DNA from 3 places in the Rhodococcus sp. NPDC057529 genome. Region 3 is predicted to be linked to each of the others. Evidence: riboswitches for the same ligand, from Rfam matches in the RefSeq annotation. Region 3 holds a riboswitch; each other region holds the start of a gene.
The links. A riboswitch is a leader RNA that binds a small molecule or an ion and turns the genes downstream of it on or off. The one in region 3 is predicted to bind thiamine pyrophosphate.
Positions count from the first base shown of each region.

Region 1 (5,109 bases), on a different contig from region 3:
GGAAGCGTCCTTCATGTACTCGGAGGACAGCATCTGCTGGCTCTCCCGCACGAGGGACTCGTCCGTGAACGCGCCGGGATTGGCGTCGATCAACATCTGCGCGGCCTCGTCCGGCCGGTCGGCGGCGAACTGGTAGCCGCGCTGCAGGGCCTGGACGAACTTGCGGGCCTGCTCGGGATGCTCGTCCATCCACTGCTCGTTGCCCTCGATGACGAGTGCGTACGCGTCCGGGAAGCCGTAGTCGGTGTAGTGGAAGTAGCGCATCGGGGTGCCCCGGTGCTCGGCCTCGATGCCCTCCCAGCCGAAGAACGACACGGTGAAGTCGGCGGTGCCGGAGTACACGGCCTCGTAGGCCGACGTGCCGAGCGTGACGGTGGTGAATTCGCCCTTGCCGCCGTCGTTCCGGATGATCTGCTTCAGGGTCTCCTCGCCGTCGGGGTCCGCGAAACCGGCGTAGATCTTGCCGTCGAGATCCCGGGGGCGGGTGATGTCGGCGCGATCCGCCTTCACCGCGATACCCGTCGCCCAGTGCTGCAGCGGGGCCATGACCGACGTGGTCTGGGCGCCCGCGGCCTTCGAGAACGTCGCGGAACTCTGGAAGCTCACGCCGAACTCCGCGTTGCCGGCGTCGACGAGGGTGTCGGGTGAGGTGTCGTTGTACGGCAGCACCTGCACGTCGAGTCCGGCGTCCGCGAACCAGCCCTCCTGCTGGGCGACGAACAGGCCGGTGTGGTTGGTGTTCGGCGTCCAGTCGAGTGCGAACCGGATGGTGTCGTCGGACTGCGAGTTTCCGGCGCAGCCGGTGAGCATCGACAGGGCCGAGACGAGGATGACGGCTGCGGTGGCCGCGCGCTTGGTACGGGAGAAGAGAGTCACGACGCCGGCCATTCCTGCTTGTTGAGTGCTGTGTCCCAGAACATGAGTTCGTAGCGGCTGGCGATCGTGAACGCCTCCACCATCTCTTCGCGCTGGGCTTCGGTCGCGGCGTCCGCGGCGGCGTCCACGAGTTCGCGGGCCTTCGCGACGGCGGCGTGGAACTCCTCCGCGTCGTACGTGGTCACCCACTGTGCGTACGGGTGCGACGGATCGGCAGCCAGCACGTCCCGGGCGCTCGCCGCGAGCCTGCGTCCCACGTCCGCGTAGATCCAGAAACACGGCAGCACCGCGGCGGCGGACACCGCGTACGGCTCGGTGGCGGCGACCGCCGTCAGGTAGGAGATGTACCCGAGGCAGGCCTGCGAATGCTGCGGTTCGGCGTCCGACGCGGGGAGCCGTCCGCTGGTCAGCAGGTTCTGGTGCAACGTCGCCTCGACCGTCGCGGCCTCGGCCGCCGAGCCTGCCCAGAAGCCGGCCTCGACGGGGCCCGGCGCATGCGCGGCGACCAGGGACAGGGCCTTCGCGTACCCGGTCAGATACAGGAAATCCTGCTCGATATACGTGCGGAACACGTCCAGCGGCAGCGTTCCGTCGCCGAGGCGGCGCAGGAACTCGAGTTCGTCGATCGCCTCGCGCAGCACCTTGGTCCGGTCCCACAAGTGGTCCGTGAATCGGGCGTGCCGGCCTGCGCCCGCAGCACCTTGGACAGAGCTATTCACAACGTTGACATCCCTTCGTCAGCATTACCTGAGCAGGTTCCCGGGTGTGTTCTCAGCCCCGCCCGTGCGGAGCACCCCGTGTCAGAACAAGCCGACCCTAGCACCGGCCGTGCCGCGAACGGAAAGGCCCCGGGTGGGTGGACGCGCTCAGCCTGCGAGGAACGCGGCCGCTCCCGGTGGGAGGGGCGCGGGGCCGCGCGTGTAGATCTCGGCGGGCCTGCCGGTCCCGACGACGGCCATGTCGCCGGTGTGCTCGAGCGCGGGCATCACGTGCCGGCGGAACGAGTCCTTCGGGAGGGGACGGCCGAACACCACCTCGTAGACCCGGCGGAGTTCGAGCACCGTGAACGTGTCGCCGGCCAGGCCCGACGGGTCGACGGACCGCGCGTACCGCTCGCGCAGGTCGGCGACGGCGAGGGTGACGACGTCCGCGTGGTCGAACGCGAGGTCCTGCGTCACCCGGTTGCCGTCGACGGGGATCAGCAGCGCGTCGCGGGGGAGCGCCGTGCGCGGCAGCGCCGCACCGTGCGTCATCGACAGCACCCACCCGCGGTCGTCGCGGCCGGGGTCGTCGAACATCGCCAGCTGGTGGAACTCGGCACCCGTCAGGCCGGCCTTGATCCGCAGGCACCGCTCGGCGGCGTCCCGCAGTCGCTCGCCTTCGTGTAGGAAGGTGCCCGGGAGTGCGAGCCGGCCCGAACGGTGCGGAACCACAAGCACTTTCAGCTCGGCGCCGTCGACGGTGAGGACGGCGACGTCGACCGCCACGGACGGCCGCGGGTAGTCGAGGAGGCTCTTGCCCTCGGGATCGGTCGATGCGGCCACGGAGCACATGTTAGCGCGCGGTTGATCTATATCGCGTTCGAGCGGCCCTGCCTGCGCATCGTTGGTAGTTTGGCGAGAGATTCCCGTACGCGCTGCGTGAGGAGATTCGGCCGTGGATGTCGAGAAGTCCGGCGACACACTCGTCGTCCGCGCCCGGGACGGCGACGTGCGCGGCTATCCCGAAGGCGACGTCTACGCGTGGAAGGGCATCCCGTTCGCCGCCGCCCCCGTCGGCGATCTGCGGTTCCGGGCGCCGGCCCCGCCGACGCCGTGGCAGGGCGTGCGCGACTGCGTCGACTTCGGCCCGATGGCCCCGCAGGGCCACGGCACCGCCGTCCCGATCGACGCCGGACTCGAGATGGACGAGGACTGCCTGTCGGTCAACGTGTGGGCACCCCGGCCCGACGGCACCCCGCGGCCGGTGATGGTGTGGATCCACGGCGGTGCCTATTGCCTGGGAACCGCAGCTCAGGGCATCTACAACGGGCGGATCCTGTCCACTCTCGGCGACGTCGTGCTGGTCTCGTTCAACTACCGGGTGGGTGCGCTCGGCTTCCTCGACCTGTCGTCGTTCTCGACGGCCGAGCGGGTGTTCGAGACCAACTGCGGGCTGCGCGACCAGGTCGCCGCGCTCGAATGGGTGCGCGAGAACATCGCGTCGTTCGGCGGTGACCCGGACGAGGTGACGGTGTTCGGGGAATCGTCGGGAGCCGGGTCGATCACCACGCTGATGACGTGCCCGAGCGCGGACGGGTTGTTCCACCGCGCGATTGCCCAGAGCCCACCCGCCACATCGGTCTACGGCAGCGAGCGGGCGGCCACGGTCGCGAAGCAGTTCCTCGACATCCTCGACGTGGAACCCGCCCGGATCGACACGCTGCTGCGCCTCCCGTACCGCACGGTCATCGAGGCCAGCGACACGCTCGTCAACGAGGTGCCGACGAAGATCCCCGGCACACTCGCCATGGCGCCCGTGGTGGACCGCGACTTCCTGCCCCGCTACCCGGTGGCCGCGTTCCAGAAGGGCTACTCCCACCGCATCCCCCTCATCATCGGTTCCAACAAGGACGAGTCGTCGATCTTCAAGTTCATGAAATCTCCTCTGCTGCCGGTCACCTCGGATTCGGTGCAGGAGATGCTGCGGGCGATCGCGACCGATCACCCGGAACTGCCCGCGGCCCGCCTCGCCGACATCCTGTCGGCGTACCCGGACCGCGGGAAACCGAAGGGCGCACTCGCGATGTCCCGCGACGCCGCGTTCCGGATGCCCGCCCTGTGGGTGGCCGACGCCCACAGCAGGCACTCGCCGACGTGGATGTACCGGTTCGACCAGGCCACGCCGATGCTCAAGGCCGCACGCATCGGAGCCGGGCACGCCACCGAACTCCCGTACGTGTTCGGCAATTTCGACACCCTCAACATCGATCCGACGTTCTGGCTCGGCGGCCGGAAGACGGCGCTCGAGGTGTCGGGCCGGATACAGCGCCGGTGGCTCGCGTTCGCGCGGCACGGTGTCCCCGCCGCCCTGGACGGGTCCAAGCACTGGGCCCCCTACGACGAGGAGAACCGCTCCACGTTGCTGATCGACGGCGCAGACACCCTCGTGAAGGACCCGGACCACGAGATGCGGGTGGCCTGGGGCAACGACGTCATGGGCTTCAACTGACCGGAACCTTCTCGTCCAGTTCCTTCAGCACGGGCAGCGCGAAGCACGCCAGCCCGATGATCAGGACCGGGATCGCGAGCACGAAGAACGTCGGCTGGATTCCCCACTTGTCGAGGATCGGGCCGGCCAGCAGGTAGCCCAGCGGACCCGCCGCATAGGCGGTGGACGTCATGACCCCGGTGACCCGGCCGCGCATGTGCTCCGGACTGCGAGTCTGCATGGCGTAGTTGGCGATCGGGCCGACCGGACCGAACACCAGACCCTGCAGGAGGGCCAGCGCCAGGATCGCCCACAGCGGCGGCAGGAACGCCATCGCGACCATCGCCGCGCCCAGCACGGTCACCGCCACCACCATCAGCAACCGGCGCGACACGAACGGCGCGAGCGGTCCGTACGCGAGGGCGCCCACCACGCCGCCGATGCTGAGCGCCATCAGAACCGAGCCCAGTTGCGCAGGTTTGTCGAGTTCGGTGAAGTACACCGGGAACACCACCGATTCGACCGGCATGTACAGCGCGACCACCGCCATGTCCACGAGCGCGATCGTGCGCAGGAGCCGGTTGTGCCACACGAACTTCAGCCCCTCGAGCGTGCCGTGCCAGATGGACGTCGGACGCGTGGCGGTGTCGGGTCTTCCGGCGTTCTCGAGACGCAGGAACGCGATCGTCGCCACGGACAGCACGAACCCGGCGGCGGCGACCCACAACGTGTTCACCGCACCCATGGTGGCGATGAGGACACCGCCGATGCCCGGGCCGACGAGATACGCCACGTTGTAGTTGGCCTCGTAGAGGCTGTTCATCCGGTCGAGTGACCACCCCGCGGACTTCGTGGCGGCGGGCAGCATCGACTCCCTCGCCGCGATGCCGGCCGGATCGAATGCGGCGCCGATCGCCGCGAGGACGGCGATCGCCGTGACGGTGAGGCCCGTCGTGGTCGCGATCACCGGGATGGCCGCCACGGACAGCGCCGACAGGCAGTCGGAGATCAGCGACGTGCGGCGTCGTCCGAACAGGTCGACGA
Region 1 is NZ_JBHVEY010000034.1:11,311-16,419, reverse strand. Features, by position in the region: gene ACFU5V_RS39295 (ABC transporter substrate-binding protein) at 1-888, opposite strand, end outside; gene ACFU5V_RS39290 (TenA family protein) at 873-1,595, opposite strand; TPP riboswitch at 1,589-1,684, opposite strand; gene ACFU5V_RS39285 (NUDIX hydrolase) at 1,743-2,420, opposite strand; gene ACFU5V_RS39280 (carboxylesterase/lipase family protein) at 2,533-4,086, shown strand; gene ACFU5V_RS39275 (MFS transporter) at 4,079-5,109, opposite strand, start outside.
Region 1: another riboswitch for thiamine pyrophosphate. It lies ahead of ACFU5V_RS39290 (TenA family protein); the one in region 3 lies ahead of thiC (phosphomethylpyrimidine synthase ThiC).

Region 2 (5,109 bases), on a different contig from region 3:
CAGGGTCGCTGTCTCATACTCCGCGCGGAACAGCCCGCGCTTCTGCAGGACGGGAACGACCTCGTCGACGAAGTCGGTGAGCCCGTGCGGGTAGAGCGGCGGCATCAGGTTGAAGCCGTCGGCGCCGCCGCCGCGGAACCACACCTCGATCTCGTCGGCGATCGACTCCGGGGTGCCGATCATGGTGCAGTGCCCGCCGCCGGCCGCCAGCGTGCCCAGCAGCGACCGCACGGTCGGACGGTCCTTCTCGATGATCCGCAGGATCGTGTCGTACCGGCCCTGCGGCCCGGTGAACTCCGACAGCGGCGGCAGCGCGGGAACGGGTGCGTCCAGTTCCCATGTGCTGCAGTCCTGCTGGACGAACATCGACAATTGCGCCAGCGACTGTTCGACGGGCAGGAGCGCGTCGAGTTCCGCCTTCTTCCGGCGCGCCTCCTCGGTGGTCGAACCCACGTAGGTGACGAGACCGGGCATCACGGTCACCGCGTCGGCGTCGCGACCCGCGGCGCGGATGCGCCGCTTCACGTCGCCGTAGTAACTCTGCGCGGCCGCGAGGTCGTAGGCGACGGCGTAGATGCCCTCGGCGCACCGGGCGGCCAGGTCGCGGCCCTGGTCGGACGCGCCCGCCTGGAACAGCACGGGGCGCCCCTGCGGCGAGTGCGGCACGGTCAGCGGGCCGGCGACGAGGAAATGCTTTCCCCGATGCCCGATCGGTGTCACCTTGGCCGGATCCGCGAAGATGCCCTCCCGGTCGAGGACGAGCGCGTCGGGCTCCCACGAATCCCACAGCGCCAGTGCCACGTCGACGAATTCCGCGGCCCGCGAGTAGCGGTCGTCGTGCGGCGGCATCTCCTCGAGACCGTGATTGCGGGCCTCGGCGTCGAACATCGACGTCACCACGTTCCAGCCGGCGCGGCCGCCGCTGATGTGGTCGAGCGACGCCAGCATCCGCGCGGCGTGGAACGGGGTGTAGAAGGTGGTCGACACGGTCGTCACGAGCCCGACCCGCTCGGTTGCCCGTGCCATCGCGGACAGCGCGGTGAGCGGTTCGAGGAACCACATGCCCCCGGACGCGGGGTCGCGCACCGAATGCCCGTCGGCGAAGAACACCGCGTCGAGGCAACCCCGCTCCGCGGTCTGCGCCAGTTCCTCGTAGTAGGCGATGTCGCTGAGCCGCTCCACCTGCGAGGCGGGGTGCCGCCACGCGGCGCCGTGGTGCCCGCAGCCGAAGAGGAAGGCGTTGAAGTGCAGTTGCCTCGTGTCGGTCATGTCAGTCCTTGACCAGTCCGCCGTCGACGACGAGGTTCTGGCCGGTCACCGACCGCGACCACGGGGACGCGAAGAACAGGACCGCGTCGGCGAACTCGTCCGGGGTGGTGACCCGCTGCAGCGGAGTGCTCGCCGCGATGAGGTCGAACACCTCGTCGGGGGTGGCGGCACTCGCGTCGGTGGTGCGCAGCAGCCCGCCCGAGACCATGTTGACGGTGATGCCGTCGGGCCCGAGGTCGGCGGCGAGGGTGCGCGTCAGCGACAGCGCGGCGGCCTTGGCGGCGGTGTAGTCGTGGTACGGGACGACGGGATTCTGGAACAGGTTGGTTCCGATGTTCACGATGCGGCCGAACCCGAGCGAGCGCATGCCCGGCAGCGCGGCCTGCGTGGTGTTCAGGGTCGCCTGCACGCTGCCGCGCAACTGCGAGTCGAAGGCCTCCCACGTGATGACGTCCGCCTTGGCGCGTGCGTCGCCGTTGAAGGAGAAGTCGGCGAGGGCGTTGTTGATCACGGTGGTCACCGGCGATCCGAAGTGCTCTTCCGCGGCGGCGAACAGTGCCGCCACCTGCGCGGCATCGGTGACGTCGGCCCCGAGTGCGACCGCGCGGTCCGCACCGAGGGATGCCGCGAGTTCCTCCGCCGCTTCCCGGCTGTTGCGGTAGTTCACGACCACCCGCGCGTGCTGCGCCGCGAACGAGCGCACGATGGCGGAACCGAGGCCCCGGCCACCGCCGGTCACCAGGACGATCTGCTTGTCGAGCTGCATTGCTGTCACCTTCCGATCGGTCGGCGACGAGACATCGGATGAGCGCATACGGCCGTCTCCGCGACATCCCTTCGCCGGCATTACCCAGTTCAGGTTCGACGGGTGTCTTCTCAGCCGCCTGGATCCTCGCCAGGCAGCACCCCGTGTCACTGGCCAATAGTGTAAGGCCAATCTCCTCGATGACCTTTTTGGTTGTGCACAACCTAGTTGTGTGCAACCATTCAGGGGTGACCGACAACCTCGCCCTCGACCGCCAGGTGTGCTTCGCGCTGTACTCGGCCTCCCGGGCCATGACGGCGCGATACCGGTCGATGCTCGACGCGCTGGGCGTGACCTACCCGCAGTACCTCGTGCTGCTCGTGCTCTGGGAACAGGACGGCCGCGGGGTGCGTGAGATCTGCGACGCCCTCGATCTCGACACCGGCACCCTGTCGCCACTGCTCAAGCGGCTCGACGCGCTGGGGCTCGTCGAACGCAGGCGTTCGTCGGCCGACGAACGCCGGGTCGGGATCCACCTCACCGAGAAGGGCGCGAGCCTCCGCGCCGCCGCGGAGGGCATCCCCACCGCACTCGCCCGCTCGACGGGCATGGGCGTCGACGAACTCGTCGCCCTGCGCGACACCCTGTCGCGCCTCACCGAATCGCTCCACAGTTTCGCAACCCCTACAGGAGAAGTAACCATGAAGATCGTCTACACCGCCGAAGCCCTCGCAACCGGGGAAGGCCGCAACGGCCACGCTCGCACGTCCGACGGCCGGCTCGACCTGAACCTCGCCATCCCCACCGAGATGGGCGGATCCGGCGACGGCACCAACCCCGAGCAGCTGTTCGCCGCCGGATACGCGGCCTGCTTCCACTCCGCACTCCAGCTGGTCGGCCGTCAGGCCGGGGCGAACATCGCGGACTCGGCCGTCGGCGCCCGCGTCGGGATCGGCTCCACGGACGGCGGCGGATTCGGCCTCGCCGTGACGCTCGAGGTGTCGCTCCCCCACCTGCCGCGCGCAGAGGCGCTCGAACTGACGGAGAAGGCGCATCAGGTGTGCCCCTACTCCAACGCCACCCGCGGCAACATCGACGTCACCCTCGAGGTCACCGAAGACTGAGCATCCTGCGCGGGCGTCGGGTCACCCGAACTTGTACTCGACGCCCGTCAGGTCCTCCGACAGCGACCACAGCGCCTTCGCGGTCTGCTCGTCCCGCGACTTCTTGTTGGAGCCCACCACCTTCGGGTGGCCCCGCTGCTCGAACAGGCCGTCCGGCCCGATGTAACTTCCGCCGATCACGCCGGGGGCGGTGGCGGCGAACAACATCGGCAGCGCCCCCATCTCCGCGGACTGCGCGAAGATCCGGTTGCCGACGGCCATCAGCTTGTCCTGCACCGACTCGGTGTGCGCCTGCAGATTGGTCGACGCGTAGCCGGGGTGCGCGGCCACCGCTGTCACCGGAGACCCGGCCGCGGCGAGCCTGCGCTGCAATTCGTACGTGAACAGCAGATTCGCGAGCTTCGACTGGCCGTAGGCGCTCCAGCGGTTGTACTTGCGGTGTTCCCAGTTGAGATCGTCGAGATGAATCGTTCCCGCCTGATGTGCCGCACTCGACATCGTGGCGACCCGATCGGTGATCTTGCCGAGCAGCAGTCCGGTCAACGCGAAGTGTCCGAGATGATTTGTGCCGATCTGCATTTCGAATCCATCGGCGGTCTTGCGCTGCGGAACCGCCATCACCCCGGCGTTGTTCACGAGCACGTCGACGGAATCGACACCGGCGGCAAACTCGCGCACCGATGCGAGGTCGGACAGGTCGAGACGTCGCACCTCGGCGTTGTCGCCGATCGACCGCGCGACCACCTCCCCCTTGTGGGTGTTGCGGCAGGCCAGCACGACGTGGGCTCCCGCCTTGCCCAGGGCCCGCGCGGCCACCTCCCCCAGACCGCTGTTGGCGCCCGTGACGACGAACGTACGGCCGCTCTGATCGACGATGTCCGAAGCTGTCCACTTGGTCATGCCGTCAACCCTACGGATCCCGGGACGCGGCGTGAACCCGTCACCACGCCCGCGCCCCGACCAGCGGCAGGTTGAGGAAACTCGGCCGGTCCGGCGACAATGCCACGTGCTGCGGCTTCAGCTGACTGTCCGCCAGAATCGGTCCGAGCGGCAGATACCGGGGAACGCTGCCCGCGTACACGTCGACGCGCAACCGGTGCCCCGGCGCGAGGACCGCGTCGGTGGGCACGAAGTTGATGTCGACCGGCGTCACTTCACCCGGAACCAGCGGCTGACGCGCGGCCACCGTCAGAGAGTGGTGCGGTTCGGTGTAGTCGCCGTTCGCCGACCTGGTGCTCTTCGAATCGTCCACCGCCCGCATCGAGGCGGTGAGCGCACCGTTGGTGAGCGCGGTCGACGTGCCGTCCGGTGCGACGTCGTTCAGCGTCACCGCCCAGAATCCGTCCGGCGCATCGAGCACGGTTTCGAGATGCAGATTGACCGGACCCGACAGTTCCGTCGGCTGTGTGACGGGGGCACTGGTGAACGTCAGGCCCTCGGCCTCGTTGAAGCGGGAGTCCTTGCTGCACACCGATCCGAAGACGACGGCCGCGCCGGCGGTGCCCTGCGTTCCGTCGCGGGAGCAGAGCCCGCGGAGTCCGGGTGCGACGGTGAGCCTCGCCGTGTCGCCGGGTGTCGCCGGCACCAGGCTGCCGTCGTGGGCGGCGTGCCCGGCGGTGCCGCTGGGGGCACCCGACAGGTACATCCGCTGGTAGTCGACACCGGCCCGCGGGAACCGGTCGGTGGTGGTCCAGCCGTTGCCCTGCTGATACAGCGTGACCGGGCCGTACTCGTCGATGCCGTTGTCGATGCCCTTCAGCCACCTGTCGAACCACGCGCGTTCGAGGACGTCGAGTCTCGGCGGCGCACCCGGCTCGCCGAAGCCGCCCCCGAACGAGACGTGGTAGGCGTCGCTCATGATCAGCTGCTTCTCGCCGGCGGGCAGCGGAATGTCGTTGTAGACCCGCGGTTCGCTGTTCGCGAAGATGTCGTGCCAGGCGCCGTAGAGCATGGTCGGCACGTCGATGTTCC
Region 2 is NZ_JBHVEY010000004.1:11,011-16,119, reverse strand. Features, by position in the region: gene ACFU5V_RS08660 (LLM class flavin-dependent oxidoreductase) at 1-1,269, opposite strand, end outside; gene ACFU5V_RS08655 (3-oxoacyl-ACP reductase) at 1,271-2,035, opposite strand; TPP riboswitch at 2,085-2,189, opposite strand; partial or broken gene ACFU5V_RS08650 (MarR family winged helix-turn-helix transcriptional regulator) at 2,263-2,709, shown strand; gene ACFU5V_RS08645 (organic hydroperoxide resistance protein) at 2,716-3,138, shown strand; gene ACFU5V_RS08640 (oxidoreductase) at 3,160-4,038, opposite strand; gene ACFU5V_RS08635 (CocE/NonD family hydrolase) at 4,079-5,109, opposite strand, start outside.
Region 2: another riboswitch for thiamine pyrophosphate. It lies ahead of ACFU5V_RS08655 (3-oxoacyl-ACP reductase); the one in region 3 lies ahead of thiC (phosphomethylpyrimidine synthase ThiC).

Region 3 (5,109 bases):
CAGCGCCTCGGCGTGCAGGAGCGGATCGCCGTGCATCGACGCGCACACCGGATCGACGACCAGCGGGACCTGCCGGTCCCGGCCGATCCCGACCTCGGTGCACACGGCGGCGACGGCCTCGATGATGGCCGTCGACGCGAGCATCCCCGTCTTCGCTGCCCCGACCCCGATGTCGTCGACGACGCACCGCACCTGCGCGGCCACCGTCTCCGGCGGAATCTCGTGGAAACCGCTGACCCCCACCGAGTTCTGCACCGTGACCGCGGCGACCGCGACACATGCGTGGACGCCGCACAGCGCCATCGTCCGCGAGTCCGCCTGGATCCCGGCGCCACCGCCGGAATCGGTGCCGGCGATGGTGAGGACGCGGACGGGGGTCTGGCCGTCGGGGGTCAGGGGCAGCAGCTTCACGAAGGGGACCTTACCGATTCTCTGAGGTGACGGATTCGACGGGCAGATACACGCGACCACCTGCGTCGACGAACTCGCTCGACTTCTCGGCCATGCCGGCCTCGATGGCTTCGACCGAATCGAGTCCGTGTTGCCGTGCGTACTCCCGCACGTCGGCGGAGATCCGCATGGAGCAGAATTTCGGACCGCACATCGAGCAGAAGTGGGCCGTCTTCGCCGGCTCGGCGGGCAGCGTCTCGTCGTGGAACTCCCGCGCGGTGTCCGGGTCGAGGGACAGGGCGAACTGGTCGTGCCAGCGGAACTCGAACCGGGCCTTCGACAGCGCGTCGTCCCGTTCCTGCGCCCGCGGATGCTGTTTTGCGAGGTCCGCGGCGTGCGCCGCGATCTTGTACGTGATGACCCCGGTCTTGACGTCGTCCCGGTTCGGCAGTCCCAGGTGCTCCTTAGGGGTGACGTAGCAGAGCATTGCGGTACCGGCCTGCGCGATCATCGCCGCGCCGATCGCGGACGTGATGTGGTCGTACGCCGGTGCGATGTCGGTGGCGAGCGGTCCGAGCGTGTAGAACGGCGCCTCCTCGCACAGCTCCTCCTCGAGTCGCACGTTCTCGACGATCTTGTGCATCGGCACGTGCCCGGGACCTTCGATCATCACCTGCACGCCATGCGATTTCGCGATCTTCGTGAGCTCGCCGAGGGTGCGGAGTTCGGCGAACTGGGCCTCGTCGTTGGCGTCCGCGATGGAGCCGGGGCGCAGGCCGTCGCCGAGCGAGAACGTGACGTCGTAGCGGTGGAGGATTTCGCAGAGTTCGTCGAAGTGGGTGTACAGGAACGATTCCCGGTGATGGGCCAGGCACCACGCCGCCATGATCGAACCGCCGCGGGAGACGATGCCGGTGACCCGGCGCGCGGTCAGCGGGATGTAGCGGAGCAGTACTCCGGCGTGGACCGTCATGTAGTCGACGCCCTGTTCGCACTGCTCGATCACGGTGTCGCGGTAGATCTCCCACGTGAGTGCCGTCGGATCGCCGTTGACCTTCTCCAGCGCCTGGTAGATCGGCACGGTTCCCACGGGCACCGGCGAATTGCGCAGGATCCATTCCCGGGTCTCGTGAATGTTCTTGCCGGTGGACAGGTCCATGATGGTGTCCGCGCCCCACCGCGTCGCCCACACCATCTTCTCGACCTCTTCCGCGATCGACGACGTCACCGCGCTGTTGCCGATGTTCGCGTTGATCTTGACCGCGAACGCCTTGCCGATGATCATCGGCTCGAGTTCGGGGTGGCAGCGGTTGGCCGGGATCACGGCCCGACCCGCCGCGACCTCGGCGCGCACCGTCTCGGGTGAAACACCCTCTCGTGCTGCGCAATACCGCATCTCGGGAGTGACGGTTCCGGCGCGGGCGGCGTCGAGCTGGGTGCCTGCCCGGTCGGCGATCCACGGCGCCCGCAGGTGCGGAAGCCCCGCGTCCAGGTCGATCGTGGCGTCCGCGTCGGTGTACGGGCCCGATGTGTCGTACACGTCGAGGTGCTCACCGTTGGTGAGGTGTACGCGCCGGACCGGCACCCGGACGTCGCCGCCCGACAGCAGGTACTGCTTGGTGCTGCCCTGGATCGGTCCCGTGGTGACGGACGTGGCTGTAGATATGGTTGTGCTCATCGATGATGCTCCCTACGCCGGCATTACCCGGACAGGTTCGACGGTCGACGGCCCTAGCCGTCCTCTCAGCCCGCTGGTGCGAGCCCCCGTGGATGTGTAGTTGTCCCGGAGACTGTAACCGAGATCTCTGTGAGTGAAACATTCGGGGGAAACTTGGACAGCGGTTCCGTGCATCGGTATAAAGGGTGATGAACATCACATTTCGATTACGACACATACCCCAGGAGATAGCCATGCTGACGGACGCGCAGGTTGTGGACGTGATCGACAACGCCGATCAGAACCGATTCGAACTCCGACTGAGTGGTGACCTGGTCGGCATCCTCGGGTATTTCGCCCTCGCGGACACCCCGCCGGGTGCGGGCGCGGGAGTGGGCGTGGTGGCCCGGCCGCCGGGCCAGGGGGGCCGGGGGCGTCAGGCTCCGGTGGTCTCGTTCATGCACACGGTGATCGTGGAGGACTTCGGTCACCGCGGACTCGCCGCACTCATGGTGGGGCGCTCCCTCGACCTCGCGCGCGGGTACGGCTGGAAGGTACGGCCCGTGTGCACCTATGTGCAGCGCTTCGTCGCAGGGCATCCCGAATACCGCGACCTCATGGTCCCGGTGGAGGTCTGACGGCGACGGGACACGAATCGACCACTCGTCGGCAACGAAACGGTTCCGGGGCCGGTGGTTCCGCTCGCGAGGGCGCCCGGGAACTGTTTCCATGAGTGGCATGGATCACATGTCGAACGGTTCCGGCCCGTCGGGGAGCATCACGACCACTGCTGCGCGCGTGCTCGACAACCCCGCCCACGAACGATTCGATCTGTGGCTGGGGGACGAGCTGGTCGGCATCCTCGGCTATCGCGACGAGGACGACATTCCCGGATTCACCGCCAGACCCGGCGAGGTGGTCGCGTTCATGCACACGGTGATCGTGGAAGACCTCGGTGGCCGCGGTCTCGCCGCGGTCCTGGTTCGTGAGGCGCTGGGTTCAGCGCGCCGGCGGGGCTGGAAGGTGCGCCCGATCTGCACGTACGTCCGGCGCTACGTGGCGCTGAACCCGGAGCATCTCGACATTCTGGTCGCCGACTAGACCCCGGGGGCGCCGTTCGTCTCGGGTTGCTGCGTGTCAGTCGCCGAGGTCGACGATGACGGGCGCGTGATCGCTGGCGCCCTTGCCCTTGCGTTCGTTGCGGTCGATCTCGGCCTTGTCGACACGGCCCGCGAGGGCGGGCGACCCGAGCACGAAATCGATGCGCATACCCTGCTTCTTCGGGAACCGCAGCTGGGTGTAGTCCCAGTAGGTGTAGACACCCGGGCCGGGGGTGTGCGGCCGGACGACGTCGGCGAATCCCGATTCGACGAACGCCTGGAAGGCCTCCCGCTCGGGGACGGACGTGTGGGTCTTGCCTTCGAACAGCGCCGGATCCCAGACGTCCTCGTCGGTGGGTGCGACGTTCCAGTCACCGACCAGCGCGATCTGCGCGTCCGGATCACGGTCGAGCCACCCGACCGCATCCGTGTGCAGCTTCGCCAGCCACTCCAGCTTGTACGTGTAGTGCGGATCGGCGAGCTCGCGGCCGTTGGGCACGTACAGGCTCCAGACGCGGACGCCGTTGCAGGTGGCACCGATGGCGCGCGCTTCCTGCACGGGGGCGACCTCCGGATCCTTGTGGAACCCGGGCTGATCCTCGAAGCCGATCTGCACGTCGTCGAGGCCGACGCGGGACGCGATCGCGACACCGTTCCACTGGCTGAGGCCCACGTGCGCGACCTCGTACCCGAGTTCGCGGAACCGCTCGTACGGGAACTGCTCGTCCTTGCACTTGGTTTCCTGCATCGCCAGCACGTCGACGTCGGACCGCTGGAGCCAGTCCAGGATCCGGTCGGTACGGGCACGAACAGAGTTCACGTTCCAGGTTGCGATGCGCACGGCAGCCACCCTAGCGGCACGCCCCGACAGATTCTCAGCCGCCGGGTTCGGTGGCGTAGCGGTACCGGTGGTGCGCCACGAAGCCGACGTTGCGGTACATCGCCTGCGCGCCCTCGTTCTCGGCGGCGACCTGCAGGCACGCGTGGGTCGCGCCGTGCTCGCGCCCCCAATTGATCATGTCGCCGCAGATCAGGCTGCCGATTCCGCGGCGGCGGTGAGCCTGCGCCACCTCGACCGCGGTGAGCCCGACCCACCGGCGGTCGTCCGGCGCGGTCGTGACGGATCCGCGGGCGACGGCGAGGAGCGCCGAGTCGGCGGCGCCGATCCGGCCGAAGCCGAGCGTCCCGCCGCGGACCGCGTTCAGCACGTCGACCGCGAAGTCGGGCAGCGCGGACCCGCGGTAGCGGTACAGGGCGAGCCAGTCCGGATCCGGGTGATCGGTGACGGTCGTGGTCCGCGGACCCTCGGGCAGCGCCAGATTGTCGACGTCGGCGGCCATCACGACCACTTCGTCGCTGACGTTCCAGCCCGGCGGCACCTCGCCCAGGCGGTCGGGGATCAGCAGCCGCAGCGGGCGGTCCCGCTCGGCGTACCACTCGCGCAGACGGTCGAGCGTGCCGCCGGGGGAGGGGTCGTCCAGGCTCCCGACCGTCCCGCGGTCGCCGAGCGGCGCCGCCGAGTTGGCGCGTCCGGTGAAGCCGTGGCCGTATCGGGCGAGCCAGCCGTCGATCCAAGCGTGCTCGATCCCCGGCCAGCCGTCGGCGGAGGCCAGTTCGAGGGACCGGATCTCGCTCGCCCGCACCGGTCGCGCGGGGACGGCCTTCAGCGCGACCACTCGCCCGGGCTCCACTTCGATCGCGGTGCCGGCCGCATCGCGGACGACCACGACCGGCTCGACGCTCTCGAGCACCCCGATGACGTCGGTCATCGGATGGCTGGACCCGGGCGGCAGCTGGTAGCGCAGCACCACCCGGGCTCCGAGCGGAATGTCAGTCGTCATGCCCGAACGGGTCTTCGACCGTTCCGGGCACCCAGCTGAGACCGGGAACTCCCCAGCCGGCGCGCTTGATGGTCTTCTTGGCGGCGCGTGCGTTGCGGCCGACCAGCATGTCGACGTAGAG
Region 3 is NZ_JBHVEY010000008.1:358,926-364,034, reverse strand. Features, by position in the region: gene thiD (bifunctional hydroxymethylpyrimidine kinase/phosphomethylpyrimidine kinase) at 1-411, opposite strand, end outside; gene thiC (phosphomethylpyrimidine synthase ThiC) at 422-2,068, opposite strand; TPP riboswitch at 2,061-2,168, opposite strand; gene ACFU5V_RS18575 (GNAT family N-acetyltransferase) at 2,302-2,685, shown strand; gene ACFU5V_RS18570 (GNAT family N-acetyltransferase) at 2,786-3,148, shown strand; gene ACFU5V_RS18565 (exodeoxyribonuclease III) at 3,185-3,988, opposite strand; gene ACFU5V_RS18560 (GNAT family N-acetyltransferase) at 4,023-4,988, opposite strand; gene ACFU5V_RS18555 (peptide deformylase) at 4,978-5,109, opposite strand, start outside.